Regions from separate parts of the Cellulosimicrobium sp. 4261 genome, predicted to be linked through region 2. Evidence: predicted binding sites of a transcription regulator. Region 2 holds the regulator's gene; the other holds the start of a gene.
What was found. Region 2 encodes LexA, which represses DNA repair genes until DNA is damaged. Its sites were predicted from a motif close to TCGAACANNTGTTCGA; they were not measured.
Positions count from the first base shown of each region.

Region 1: a site for LexA is predicted at 5,763-5,778, ahead of ruvA (Holliday junction branch migration protein RuvA). Genes of this name have one in related genera too.

Region 1 is NZ_JBEPOQ010000002.1:380,877-388,101, forward strand. Features, by position in the region: gene ABIE39_RS04015 (adenine phosphoribosyltransferase) at 1-120, opposite strand, end outside; gene secF (protein translocase subunit SecF) at 117-1,235, opposite strand; gene secD (protein translocase subunit SecD) at 1,235-3,232, opposite strand; gene yajC (preprotein translocase subunit YajC) at 3,314-3,772, opposite strand; gene ruvB (Holliday junction branch migration DNA helicase RuvB) at 3,962-5,038, opposite strand; gene ruvA (Holliday junction branch migration protein RuvA) at 5,041-5,673, opposite strand; gene ruvC (crossover junction endodeoxyribonuclease RuvC) at 5,871-6,440, opposite strand; gene ABIE39_RS04050 (YebC/PmpR family DNA-binding transcriptional regulator) at 6,648-7,225, opposite strand, start outside.
Region 2 is NZ_JBEPOQ010000008.1:81,178-88,402, reverse strand. Features, by position in the region: gene ABIE39_RS12010 (DUF5302 domain-containing protein) at 1-66, opposite strand, end outside; gene ABIE39_RS12005 (aldo/keto reductase) at 339-1,361, shown strand; gene nrdR (transcriptional regulator NrdR) at 1,521-2,051, opposite strand; gene ABIE39_RS11995 (LysM peptidoglycan-binding domain-containing protein) at 2,421-2,786, opposite strand; gene lexA (transcriptional repressor LexA) at 3,120-3,854, shown strand; gene ABIE39_RS11985 (L-lactate dehydrogenase) at 3,969-4,976, opposite strand; gene ABIE39_RS11980 (ATP-dependent DNA helicase) at 5,006-7,150, opposite strand.

The sequences.
Region 1 (7,225 bases), on a different contig from region 2:
GTCCGGGACGGCGCGGACGAGCTCGAGCACGCGCGAGGCGCGCTCGGGGCCGAGGCCGGCGAGGTGGACGGCGCGCAGGCCGCCCGCCTCGCCGGCCGTCACGTGACCGGGTGCCGTCATCGGGGACGACGGCGGCGCGGCTGCGCCTTGTTGCCCTGGTGCGCGCCCGGCTGGAGCTGGCGGTGCCCCGCCCCGACGCCGGCCGCCGCGAGCGCGGCGTCCTCCTCGTCGCCCGCGACCTCGGCCCGCTCCGCGCGCAGCGCGAGGACCTTGGCCGTGTGCTCCTGGATCGGCTTCTCGCGCTCGCGCAGCGCGACCTCAAGCGGCGTCGCGAGATACACCGACGAGTACGCGCCGACGGCCATGCCGACGAACAGCGCGAGCGCGATGTCGCGCAGGGTGCCCGCGCCGAGGAGGAACGCCCCGATGAAGAGGATGCCCGCGACGGGGAGCAGCGCGACGACGGACGTGTTGATCGAGCGCACGAGCGTCTGGTTGATCGCGAGGTTCGCCCGCTCGGCGTACGTGCTGCGCGTCTGGTCGAGGACACCCGCGGTGTTCTCACGGACCTTGTCGAAGACCACGACCGTGTCGTAGATCGAGTACGCGAGGATCGTCAGGAGCCCGATCACCGTCGCCGGCGTGATCTCCCAGCCGATCGCCGCGTAGATGCCCACCGTGACGATCAGGTCGTGGAACAGGGCGATGACCGCGGCGAGCGCCATGCGCCAGTTCCGGAAGTAGATCGTCATGACCAGGCTCACGAGGAGCAGGAAGACGACGAGGCCGACGATCGCCTTCTGGGAGACGTCCTTGCCCCAGGTCGGGCCGATGTACGAGCTCGTCACCTCCCCCTCGGACACGTCGTACGCGCTCGCGAGCTCGACGGCGACCTGCTCGACCTGCGCGTTGCTGAGCTCCGCCGTCTGCACCCGCACGGTGCTGGAGCCCACCGAGGTGACGCGCGGCACCTCCTCGGGGGCGACCGCCGCGACGGCGTCGAGCGCGGGCTGCTGCGAGGTGTCGGAGACGCCGGAGACGGTGAACTCCGACCCGCCGCGGAACTCGATGCCGAGGTTGAGCCCGTCACCGGCGATCCGGACCCCGATGATGCCGAGGGACAGGACGACCAGGACGAGCGCCACCACGAAGTAGGCACGCCGCTTGGCGACGATGGCGTAGGACCGGCGGCCCGTGTACAGGTCGTTGCCCCACTGGGCGAAACCGCTGGCCATCAGTGCTTCTCCTCGTTCTCGTCGCCTGCCGCGTCAGCGGCCGGGGACCCGTCGTCGCCGTCCGCGGAGGCGGCGGCTCGCCGCTCGGCCGCGCGGCGCTCCGCGATGGTCATGCGCGGACCGTCGGACCGGCCCACGCCCGCGCCGACCGTCTCCCGCACGGGCGCCGCGCGCTCGGGCGTCGGGGCGTCCTGCACGGGCGCGTCCTCGACGACGGCGTCGCCGGCCGCGGGGGCCGTCGAGGTCGCGCCGACGACACGACCGCGACCTGCGTACCGCGGACCGCGCACACCGAGGCGCCGCGGGTCGAGGCCCGACGCCGGGTGGCCGTTCGCGAAGAACTTGGTCCGGGCGAGGAGCTGCATGAGCGGGTGCGTGAACAGGAACACCACGATGAGGTCGACCAGGGTGGTCAGGCCGAGCGTGAACGCGAAGCCGCGCACGCCGCCGACGGCCAGGTAGTACAGCACCACCGCGGCGACGAAGTTCACCGCGTCCGAGGCGAGGATCGTGCGGCGGGCGCGCTGCCAGCCCTTCTCCACCGCGGAGTTCAGCGTCCGGCCGTCGCGCAGCTCGTCGCGGATGCGTTCGAAGTACACGATGAACGAGTCCGCGGTGATACCGATCGCGACGATGAGCCCCGCGACGCCGGCGAGCGACAGGCGGTACCCGATCGTCCACGAGAGCACCGAGATCACGCCGTACGACACGACGGCCGCGATGCCGAGCGACGCGACGGTGACCAGGCCGAGCACGCGGTACTGGAAGAGCGAGTAGATGACGACCAGCAGCAGACCGATCGCGCCCGCGAGCAGACCCTTCTCGAGCTGCTCGGAGCCGAGCGTCGCCGAGATCTGCTCCTGGCTCTGCACCTCGAACGTCAGCGGGAGCGAGCCGAAGTTGAGCTGGTTCGCAAGCGTCGCCGCGCTGTCGCGCGTGAAGCTGCCCGAGATCTCGGCCTTGCCGTCGGGGATCGCGACCTGCGAGACGGGCGCCGAGATGACGAGGCCGTCGAGGACCATCGCGAACTGGTTCTGCGGCGACGGCAGCGTCGTGAGACGCGTCGTGACGTCACGGAAGGCCTTGGTGCCCTCGGAGTCGAACTCGATGTTGACGACCCACTCGTTGGTGACGACGCCGTTCTGCCCGACGCGCAGGCCGGAGCTCGCGTTCGAGATGTCGGTGCCCTCGATCTCGACCGGGCCCAGGATGTACTTGGCCGTGCCGTCGTCGGCGCACGAGACGAACGCGCTGTCGGTCGGTCCGCTGTCGCCGCCCACGAGGTTCTCGGGGAGCGTGCAGTCGAGCGCGTCGAACTGCGCCTGCAGCTCCGGCGTGATCTGCGCGAGGTCGCTGGGGTTCTCCGGGCGGGTCGTCTCCGGTGCCGGGTCCGTCGTGGCGTCGTCCGCCGGGGCGTCCGTCGCTGCGTCGGCCGCCGGGTCCGTGCCGTCCTCGGCCGCGGGGTCCGTCGCGCCGTCGGTGGCCGCGTCCGCGGACTCCGTCGCGTCCGGGGCGTCCTCGGCCGTGGCGTCCTCGCCCGCGGCCGGGTCGGTGGACTCGTCAGCGGGCGTCGCCGTCGGCATGCCGACGGAGAGCACGGGGCGGAAGCGCATCTGGGCCGAGGTGCTGACGAGGTCGATGGTCTCCTGGGACGGCTGCCCCGGGATGCCGACGACGATGTTGTTGCGGCCCTGGCTCGTGATCTCGGCCTCGGACACACCCTGCGCGTCGATGCGCTGGCGGATGACGTTGATCGCCTGGTTGATGTCCTCGGCCGTCGGCTGCGAGCCGTCGGTGGTGACGGGCTGCAGGATGATCTGCGTGCCACCCTCGAGATCGAGCGCGAGGCCCGGGGTGAGGCTCGCCCCGCCCGGGTTGTCCTCGGTCTTCGGGTCGAGCTTCGTGCCCGCGAAGAGGGACCCGAAGAGGACGACGATGAGGATTCCCAGGGTGACGAGGGTCCGTACGGGCCTCGCTCGTGTGCTGCTGGTGGCCAACTGTCCGTCTCTTCTCGTGCGTGTGCGGTGGGCCTCGCGGCCCACCGCGTCAGGCCGGTCGCGGCAGCGACCGGCATAGGGTCACTTGATGTCGGTGCCGTCGTCCCGGCGTCCGCGGTCCTTCTCCGACCGGTCGTCGGTCAGACCGGAGAGGTCGTCGGGCACGACGAGGTCGTCGACGTCGCCCTTCGTGGTGGTCCCGGCGTCGGCGCCGGCGGTGCCGTACTCGGCCGCGTCCTCGGACGCGTCGTCCGCCGTCGTCTCCTCGGTCTCCTCGACCGGGGGCTCGACGAGCTTGGCGATCGCGGCGCGCAGCCACCGGGACTGGTTGCCCGGCGTCGACTCGATGGTGATGACGTCGGCTTCGTCATCGACGTCGACGACCGTGCCGAACATGCCCGAGCCCGTCATCACCTCCTGCCCGGGGGCGAGGGTCGCCCGGAAGTTCTGGGCCTCGCGCTGCTGCTTGCGGGTGCGGCTGGTCATGAGGAACATCGCACCCGCCGCGAGGGCGAGGATGAGGATGAAGCTGATATCCATGACGGAGTCTCGTGTCCTGTTCTGTGCGGGATCTGCGCGCAGTCTAGGCGTGCGCGCACGGTTCACCAACGAGCCGTCTCGCCGCGGAGTTCCGCCCGCTCGGGTCCCGACCATTCTAGGACCACCCGCGGAGCGCCTGTGACCGCCGTCACGGAGCGCTCCCGCGGGCCCGTGACCGCCGGCGTCGCCTCAGGCGTCGAAGAGCGTGCCGCCCTCGCGCGGCGGGGTGAGCCCGAGGTGCGTCCAGGCGGCCGGGGTCGCGACGCGGCCTCGCGGCGTCCGCCCGATCAGGCCCTCGCGCACGAGGTACGGCTCGGCGACGGTCTCGACCGTCTCCGCCTCCTCGCCCACCGTCACCGCGAGCGTCGTCAGGCCCACGGGACCGCCGTTGAAGCGCGTGCACAGCGCGGTGAGCACCGCCCGGTCGAGCCGGTCGAGGCCGATCGGGTCCACCTCGTAGACCTCGAGGGCTGCGCGCGCAGCCGCGAGGTCCATGGTCCCGTCACCGCGCACCTGCGCCCAGTCGCGCACGCGCCGCAGCAGGCGGTTCGCGATGCGGGGCGTGCCGCGCGAGCGGCCCGCGATCTCACGGGCGGCGTCCGGGTCGAGCGCGACGCCGAGCAGGCCGGCCGAGCGCGTCAGCACGCGCTCGAGCTCGTCGCCCGAGTAGAAGTCCAGGTGCCCGGTGAAGCCGAACCGGTCGCGCAGCGGCGCGGGCAGGAGCCCTGCGCGCGTCGTCGCACCGACCGCCGTGAACGGCGGGAGCGAGAGCGGGATGGCGCTCGCCCCGGCCCCCTTCCCCACGACGACGTCGACGCGGAAGTCCTCCATCGCCATGTAGAGGAGCTCCTCGGCCGGTCGCGCGAGCCGGTGGATCTCGTCGATGAACAGGACCTCGCCCTCCTCGAGCGAGGACAGCACCGCCGCGAGGTCGCCGGCGTGCTGGATCGCCGGACCGGACGTCACGCGGAGCGACGTGCCGAGCTCCGCGGCGATGATCATGGCGAGCGTCGTCTTGCCGAGCCCGGGCGGGCCCGACAGGAGCACGTGGTCGGGCGCGCTCCCCCGCGCGAGCGCAGCCTGGAGCACGAGCGACAGCTGGTCGCGCACGACGGCCTGGCCGACGAACTCCTCCAGCCGGCGCGGGCGCAGCGCGGCCTCGGCCGCGCGCTCGAGGTCGTCCGCGCCCGCCGCGACGATGCGCTCCGACGAGAACGTGCCGTCCCCGCCGAGGTCGTCGAGACCCACCTGGTCGAAGGTCGCCATCGTCAGCTCCTCGGCCCGCCGAGCACCCGCAGCGCGGCGCGCAGCGCACCCGCCACGTCGGGCGCCTCGACGACGTCGACGCCCGCCTCGGCGAGCACGGTGGACACCGCGTCGTCCGCGGCCTTGAGGTTCCAGCCGAGCCCGACGAGCGCCTCGACCACCTGGTCGCGGCGGTCGTCCGGACGCGCCGCCGCCGAGGCGGTCGACCCCGCGTCGGGGGCGTCGGAGCCCGTGGGCGGGCCGAGCTTGTCGCCGAGCTCGAGCGCGATCCGCTGCGCACCCTTGTTGCCGATACCCGGGACGCGCACGAGCGCGGCGATGTCGGCGCCCGCGACCGCACGGCGCAGGCCGTCGGGCGTGTGCACGGCGAGCATCGCGAGCGCGAGGCGCGGACCGACGCCGCTCACGGTCTGGACGGTCTCGAAGACGGCGCGCTCGTCGTCGTCGGCGAAGCCGTAGAGGGTGAACGAGTCCTCGCGCACGACGAGGCTCGTCGCGAGGCGCGCCGTCTCCCCGACGCGCAGGGCGGCGAGCGTGGCGGGCGTGGCGTGGACGAGGTAGCCCACTCCTCCGACCTCGAGCACGGCGCGGTCGAGCTGGACGCTCGCCACGACACCGCTCAGGGACGCGATCACGCAGGCTCCTCTTCCGGCCGGCACCGCCGACCTGGTCCGATGGTCCGCCGGCCCGAGGACCGCCGTCGGGCCGCGCGCCGAGGGGCGCGTCGAACACCCGTACGACCGCGGTCACTCTAGCAAGGGCCGCCCACCCGCCGACCGACCGACACGGACCACCGGCGCGGCCACGCGCACGACCACCGCCACGGCCGCCTCTAGCGCGGCGCGCGGCGTCCCTTCGCCGCGTGCTCCGCGGCCGCCCAGGCGCGCTGCGCGGGCGTCAGCTCGTGGCGCTCGCCACCCTGCAGGGCGCCCGCCGGGCGCCACAGGTGGCAGATCCCGAGCGCGAGCGCGTCCGCCGCGTCCGCGGGCTTCGGCGGCTCCGCCAGGCCGAGGATGCTCGCGACCATGCGCTGGACCTGCTCCTTGCCGGCGCGTCCGCTCCCCGTGACCGCGGCCTTGACCTCCGACGGCGTGTGCAGCGCGACGGGGACGCCCCGCTTCGCCGCCCCGACCATCGCGATCCCCGCAGCCTGCGCGGTGCCCATGACCGTCCCGACGTTGTGCTGCGCGAACACGCGCTCGACCGCGACGACGTCGGGCACGTGCTCGTCGAGCCACGCGTCGAGCCGCTCCGCGACCCGCAGCAGCCGCAGGTCCACGCTCAGCTCCGGGTCCGTCCGGATCACCCCGACGGCGACGAGCTCGGCCCGCCGCCCCCGCGCGGAGTCCACCACCCCGACACCGCACCGGGTCAGCCCAGGATCCACTCCGAGAACGCGCACCCCCCGACCCTTTCACGTGAACGGCACGGACCGGCCGTGCCACGCGGTCCGGCGACGGACCAGCCAGCGGTGGGGCCGGGAGGTCGGTGCGCGGTCGTGGCGGGCCTGGCGGGAGCGGCGCGAGGAACGAGCGCCGCGGATGGTAGACCGCGCGCCGACCTCCCGGCCGCACCGCGACCTGACCACCCGGAGGCGACCCGAGCCGGGTCAGTCGTCGTTCTCGAGCTCCGCCATGACCTCGTCCGACGCGTCGAAGTTGGCGTAGACGTTCTGCACGTCGTCGCTGTCCTCGAGCGCGTCGATGAGGCGCAGGATCTTGCGCGCGCCCTCGGCGTCGACCTCGACCTCCATGGACGGGTGCCAGATCGAGTCGGCGGAGTCGTACTCGATCCCCGCCTCCTGGATGGCGCTGCGCACGGCGACGAGGTCGCTCGCCTCGGAGAGCACCTCGATGACCTCGCCGGAGTCGGTGACCTCCTCGGCCCCCGCCTCGAGCGCGGCGAGCATGACGTCGTCCTCGGTCACGCCGTCGGCCTTCGGCACGACGACGAGGCCCTTGCGCGAGAAGAGGTAGGACACGGAGCCCGGGTCGGCGAGGTTGCCCCCGTTGCGGCTGAACGCGAGGCGGACCTCGGAGGCCGCGCGGTTCTTGTTGTCGGTGAGGCACTCGACCAGGACGGCGATGCCGTTCGGGCCGTAGCCCTCGTACATGATCGTCTGGTAGTCGACGGCGTCGGCGCCCGTGCCCGACCCGCGCTTGACGGCGCGGTCGATGTTGTCGTTGG
Region 2 (7,225 bases):
GAACTTCGCCTTGGCCTCCTCGGTCGGTGCGGTCTCTGCAGCGGGTCGCTGCTGGTCGGACGCCATGGCGGTCTCCTCGTCGACGGGGAACTCGGTGGGGGCACTGCGTTCGGCCCGACGCGTCGGGCACCCCGTCAGCCTCCCCCACCGCGCCGCCCGACGCCACCTGATTTGTCCGCTCGGCCCACCGGCTCGGTCCGTGCGCGGGCTGCCTCCGCCACCGCGCCGCACGAGCCGTCGGGTAGCGTCGGGGCGTGTCGCCCGACCCCACGCCGCAGCCCGCCCCTGCCCGCACCGACGACGCCGACGACGCCGGCCGCCCTGCGCCGGCACCGGCCGTGCTCCCGCACCGCGCGCTCGGCCGCAGCGGCCTGCGCCTGCCCGAGATCGCACTCGGCCTCTGGCAGAACTTCGGGGTCGCCGACCCGTTCTCGACGCAGCGCGAGATCGTCCTGCACGCCGTCGACCGTGGCGTGACGCACCTCGACCTCGCCAACAACTACGGGCCGCCCGGGGGCGCCGCGGAGGAGTCGTTGGGTCGGCTGCTCGCGCGCGAGCTGCGCCCCGTGCGCGACGAGCTCGTCGTGACGACCAAGGCGGGATACCGCATGGGTCCCGGCCCGTACGGCGAGGGGGGCTCCCGGAAGTACCTGCTCTCGTCACTCGACGCGTCACTGCGTCGGCTCGGCCTCGACCACGTCGACATCTTCTACTCGCACCGCTACGACCCGTCGACCCCGCTCGAGGAGACCATCGGCGCGCTGGCGACGGCCGTGCGGTCGGGGCGCGCCCGCTACGCCGGGATCTCGTCGTACTCCGCCCGGCGCACCCGCGAGGCCCTGCGGGTCGCGGGCGACGTCGGGGTCGAGCTCGTCGTCACCCAGGTCTCCTACTCGATGCTCAACCGGTGGGTCGAGGCGCCCGACCCGCACGACGAGGCGGGGGCCGGCGTGCTCGACGTCGCGGGTGCGGAAGGGCTCGGCGTCGTCGCGTTCTCCCCGCTCGCCCAGGGCATGCTCACGGACCGCTACCTCCACGGGGTCCCGGAGGGGTCGCGCGCGGCGCGCGGAGGTCCGCTGCGCCCGGCGTTCCTCTCCGAGGAGAACCTCGACCGCGTGCGCCACCTGGACAAGCTCGCGCGCGCCCACGGGCGCACCCTCGCGTCCACGGCGATCCGCTGGGCGCTGCGCGACGAGCGCGTGACGTCGGTCCTGCTGGGCGCGAGCTCGACCCGGCAGCTCGACGAGAACCTCGCGGCCCTCGACGCCCCCGACCTCTCCCCGGAGGAGCTCGCGGCCGTCGACGCCCTCCCCGTGGACACGGGCATCAACATCTGGGCGTCGCGCTCGAGCGACCTGTAGCACGCGTGCCGCGTGCGCCCGCCTGCCGCGTGCGCCCGTCTGCCCAGCGCGGCGTCGCGGGGTCCGCGTCGGGGCGCCTCGACGACCCGAGGCGCGAGCCCCGGGGCGGGTGGCGCGGACACGGGGCGCGGGCAGGAGGCGCGGTACGCCGTCCGGCTGTCAGGCCTGGGGTGCCGCCTCACGCTCGGTCGCGCCGTCGTCGGTGGCCTCGGCCGCCGCACGCCCGGCCGCCGCCTCGCGTTCCTCCCGGTCCACGCGCAGCGACGTGATGGCGCTCTCGAAGTCCTCGAGCGAGTCGAACGCCTGGTAGACGCTCGCGAAGCGGAGGTAGGCGACCTCGTCGAGCTCACGCAGCGGTCCGAGGATCGCGAGGCCGATCTCGTAGGCGTCGAGCTCGGCGCTGCCGCTCGCGCGGATCGTCTCCTCGACACGCTGCGCGAGGACGGCGAGGTCGTCCTCGTTGACCGGCCGCCCCTGACAGGCCTTGCGGACGCCGTTGACGATCTTCTCGCGCGAGAAGGGCTCCGTCACGCCGGACCGCTTGACCACGGACAGGCTCGCGGTCTCGATGGTGGTGAAGCGGCGGTTGCACTCGGGGCACTGACGCCGACGCCGGATCGAGGCGCCGTCGTCGGACGTGCGGGAGTCGACGACGCGGGAGTCCGCGTGACGGCAGAACGGGCAGTGCATGGCGGGCTCCTCCGCGGGTCGCGCCGACGGGTCGGCGCGACGAACGTATGCCGTCCCGGGCGGACGGTGCAACACGCCGGACGCCCCGCCCGACCACGGACAGCAGAACGGGGGCGGTCGTGGTCGACCGCCCCCGTCGGGACGCCCCCGTCCCCATCTCGCGCGCGACTCGCCTCGCGCGCGGCGACGTGCACAGGAGTCGCGGTGGTCCGCGCACCCCTCGCCTCGTCCGCCCAGCCCCCCAGCCGGCGTGTGAGGTGACACTAACTTAGGCAGACCTAACGGCTGGGCGCAACCCTCCGCCGGGCCCGATCGCCCGTCGGCGCCGTGCGCTACGTCACACCGCGAGGGCTCGCGCGCCGTGCCCCGTCACCGCTCGGCGACGGGAAGGAGGATCGCCTGACCGGCCTCCACACCGGACGACGACAGGCCGTTCAGCTCCACGAGCCCGCTGACCACCTCGCGCAGGTCTTCACCGGGGTTCGCGACGCCCTGCGCGAGCTCCCACAGCGTCTCCCCCGAGCTCACGACGTGGACGCGCACCTCGACCGGCTCGCCCGGCCCGCCGGCGACCGCCAGGCCGACGCGCGCGGCGAGCACGAGCACGACCGCCACGAGCAGGACGAGAACCACCCGACCGCGTCGCGTGATGCGCAGCGGAGCCTCCGCCCGCGCACCCCGCGCCGATCCGCCACGCGCGAACCCGGTCGGCGTCGCCATCGCCATCGTCTCCATGTCCCCTCCGTCCCGGCCCGCGGGCCCGATCGCCTTCCCCGGTCGATCGGACCCGCGCACCCGTCTCGCTCCCGCCCGACCGCTGCGGTCGAACACCTGTACGTAGAACATCTGTACGAAGGTCTATCACGAACGACCGACAGAGTCGAGACATGCTCGAACAGGTGTTTGATTCGTGTCGCATCCTCCCCTAACCTGGGGTCAGGTCGGTTCGCCGGACATGTCCGCTCGGACCCGGAGAGGCGACCGAGGTCCCGGGGTGCACGCCCCGGGAGGGGAAGCCGCAGGCCCGGCCGGGGCCGGTGGCACGCGACGGACGAGGGCGGAGCGACCATGGCGGGACGAGGCACGGACAGGGCACGGGGGCTCGCCGAGGTGCGCGAGCTGCCGGACGGGTCGGCAGGGGGTGACGGGCTCACCCCGCGCCAGCGGCTCGTGCTCGAGACCATCCGCGCGTGCGTCGAGCAGCGCGGCTACCCGCCGAGCATGCGCGAGATCGGCGAGGCCGTCGGGCTCACCAGCCCGTCCTCCGTCAAGCACCAGCTCACGACGCTCGAGCGCAAGGGCTTCCTGCGCCGCGACCCGAACCGCCCGCGCGCGATCGAGGTCGTCCAGCCCGACGACTCTCGCCGTGCCACCCCCCTCGCGCCCGCCGGGGCAGCACCCGAGCCCACGTACGACGAGGCCCACCCCGCGCCGTCGTACGTCCCCGTCGTGGGCCGCATCGCCGCCGGTGGTCCCATCCTCGCGGAGCAGGTCGTGGAGGATGTCTTCCCGCTCCCGCGCCAGCTCGTCGGCGAGGGCGAGCTCTTCCTCCTGCGCGTGCAGGGCGACTCGATGATCGACGCGGCGATCTGCGACGGCGACTGGGTCGTCGTGCGCCGTCAGCCGGTCGCGGAGAACGGCGAGATCGTGGCCGCCATGATCGACGGCGAGGCGACCGTCAAGAGCCTGCGACGCGCGGACGGCCACGTGTGGCTGATGCCGCACAACGCCGCGTACGAGCCGATCCCCGGGGACGACGCCCAGGTGCTGGGGCGCGTCGTCTCCGTCCTGCGCAGCCTCTGAACCGTCCCCGCGCAGTCTGCGCGCGAACCGCGAGCAGGGTCCGGACAGCACGAGAGCCGGGTGGTCCCTCGACCACCCGGCTCTCGTCGTGCAGGGCCCGCCGGGCCCGCGGGCTCAGAGCCCGAAGCGCCGCGCGACCGCGCGCAGCGACTCCGCGGACGAGCGCAGGCCCGCCAGCTCGTCGTCCGCCAGCGGGACCTCGACACGCTCCGTGGCTCCACGACGGTCGACGAGCGTCGGGAGCGAGAGGCACACGTCCTCGAGCCCGTAGATGCCGTCGAGGAGGGTGGACACGGGGAGCACCCGGTGCTCGTCGGCGAGCACCGCCTCGATGATCCGGGTGCCCGCGAGCCCGACGGCGTAGTTCGTCGCGCCCTTGCCCTCGATGATCCGGTAGGCCGACTGCACGACCTCGCGCGCGATCTCGTCGCGCACGTCGCCCGTGAGCGGCCCCCGGCCGCCGATGCCCTGCCACTCGAGCAGCGGTGCGCCGCCGATCGTCGCGGAGCTCCAGAGCGGGATCTCGCTGTCGCCGTGCTCCCCGGCGATGTATGCGTGCACGTTCTGCACCGCGACGCCGCAGTGCTGCGCGACGAGGAACCGCAGCCGCGAGGAGTCGAGCACGGTGCCGCTGCCGAAGAGCTGCGTCGGGGGCAGCCCCGAGAACTTGAGCGCCGCGTACGTGACGATGTCGACGGGGTTGGTCACCATGACGTAGACGGCGTCCGGAGCGACCTCCACGAGGCCCGGGAGGATCGTCCGCATGAGACCGATCGTGCCCTCGGCGAGGTCGAGACGCGTCTGGCCCGGCTTCTGCTTGGCGCCGGCCGTCACCACGACCACGTCGGCCCCCGCGCACACCGCGACGTCGTCGGACCCCTCGACGCGCGCCATGGGCATGAACTGGATGCCGTGCTGGAGGTCGAGGACCTCGGCCTCGACCTTCGCGCGGTTGACGTCGAGGAGCGCCACCGTGCGCGCCGCGCCGCGCATGAGCGCGGCGTACGCCAGCGTCGAACCGACGGCCCCGGCACCGACGATCGCGAGCTTCGTGGTCCGCGCTCCCCCTCCCGGACCGCCCGTGGTCGCGTCGCCGGTGCCCTGCGGTGACGTGCTCGTCATGTCGCCTCCGTGAAGTCGCTGGAAAGGGCTCAGCCTAGGGCGGCGAGGCGACGGAGCGCAGCGGTGGCCACGTCGCGGTCGGTCGTCTGCCAGAACCCCGGCATGGACCGCGTGAGGAACGACCCGTAGCGCGCCGTCACGAGCCGCGGGTCCAGGACCGCGACGACGCCGCGGTCGGCCGTGGACCGGACGAGCCGTCCGGCGCCCTGCGCGAGCAGGAGGGCCGCGTGCGTCGCGGAGACCTGCATGAACCCGTTGCCGCCCGCGGCCTCGACCGCGCGAGCGCGGGCCGACTTCACCGGGTCGTCCGGGCGCGGGAACGGGATGCGGTCGATGAGCACGAGCTGGCACGACGGCCCGGGCACGTCCACGCCCTGCCACAGCGACAGCGTGCCGAACAGGCACGTCGCCGGGTCCTCCGCGAACTCCCGGACGAGCGTCGGCAGCTGGTCGTCGCCCTGGCACAGGATCGGCACGTCCAGCCGCTCGCGCATCGCCTCCGCCGCGGCCACCGCGGCGCGCCGCGAGGAGAACAGGCCGAGGGTTCGACCGCCTGCCGCCTCGACGAGCGCCGCGATCTCGTCGAGCTGGTGCTCCGTGGACGCCTCCCGGCCGGGCGTCGGCAGACGCTTCGCGACGTAGAGGATGCCCTGGCGCGGGTAGTCGAACGGGCTCCCGACGTCGAGCCCGCGCCACCGCGGCGCGTCTCCGTCGGCCGCGTCCCCGGGGCCGCCCGCCGCCCCGGGGCCGAGCCCGAACGTGCGCGCGACGGCGTCGAAGCTCCCGCCGAGCGCGAGCGTCGCGGACGTGAAGACGCCGGTGCGCTCCGTGAGCAGGTGGGTGCGGATGAGGCCCGCCACGCCGAGCGGGGCGGCGTGCAGGCGGCTCGCGCCGTCGCCGAAGCGGTCGCCGGACCAGCCGCCCTCCCCGGGCCGCGAGCACCACAGCACGTCGTGGCCCGTGGGGTCGGCCGCCATGCGCTCCGCGACCTCGAAGAGCTGCAGCATCGTCGACTGCGCCATCTTCAACCCCGTGTCCGGCTGGGCCGGCTTCGTGACGCCGGTCTCGGGCTTGAGCGTCGAGAGCACCTCGCGCGCCGCGTCCCGCACCGCCGCGACCGCCGACCGCGCGGCGTCCGGCAGGCCGTCGGGGAAGCGCTCGGCGGGCAACGACCCGACGACCGTGCCGAACGCGGCGGATGCGGCGTCGAGCGCGTCCGTCGTGACCCCGCCGTGGCGGCGCGCGAGGCGCGCCGCGCTCTCGATCGCCGGGACCGAGAGATCGACCGTCGCGGCCGCCGTGACACGGTCCGCGAGCTCGTGCGCCTCGTCGACGACGAGCACGTCGTGCTCGGGCAGCACCCCGGGTGACCCCATGGCCGCGATGCCGAGCATCGCGTGGTTCGTCACGACGACGTCCGCCTCGCGCGCCGTGGCGCGCGCCCGCTCCGGGAAGCACTCGGCCAGCAGGGGGCAGCGCTGGCCCAGGCACTCGAGCGCCGTGACGGAGACCTGCCGCCACGCCTTGTCGCTCACGCCGGGGACGAGGTCGTCGCGGTCGCCCGTGGGCGTCTCGTCGGCCCACTCGCGCAGGCGAACGACCTGCTCGCCGAGGGCCGCCATGCTCGTCCCGCCGCGCGCGGCGGGGTGGTCGGCAGCGCCCGCCGCCTCGCCGGGGAGGTCGAAGAGCGTGGGCTCGTCCGCGGGGTAGCCGCCCGCGATCTTGTGCACGCACAGGTAGTTGTGCCAACCCTTGAGCAGCGCGATCGACGCGGGCCGCGGGAGGCGGTCCGCGACGGCGTCCGCCACGAGCGGGAGGTCCCGCGTGATGACCTGGCGCTGGAGGGCGAGGGTCGCCGTCGAGACGACGACGCGCTCGTCGGTCGCGACCGCGTGGCGCACCGCCGGGACGAGGTAGCCGAGCGACTTCCCCGTCCCGGTCCCGGCCTGGACGACGAGGTGCTCGGAGCCCTCGATGGCGTCCGTGACGGCCCGCGCCATGGTCCGCTGGCCGTCGCGCCGCGCGCCGCCCAGTCGCGTGACCGCGAGGTCGAGAAGCTCCTCGACGGCGGGCACGTCGCCTGACGCCGACGCAGCCGCGTCCGCCCCGGCCCGGCCCGTCGCCTCCGTGTCCGGACGGTCGGGCACGGGTGCGGTTCGGGTGGAGGGGGGCACGCGACGAGTCTACGGTCGGGCGCCCACGCCGCGGGCGAGGGCTGTGGACGCGGCGGAGACGGGAGACCCCGCGCG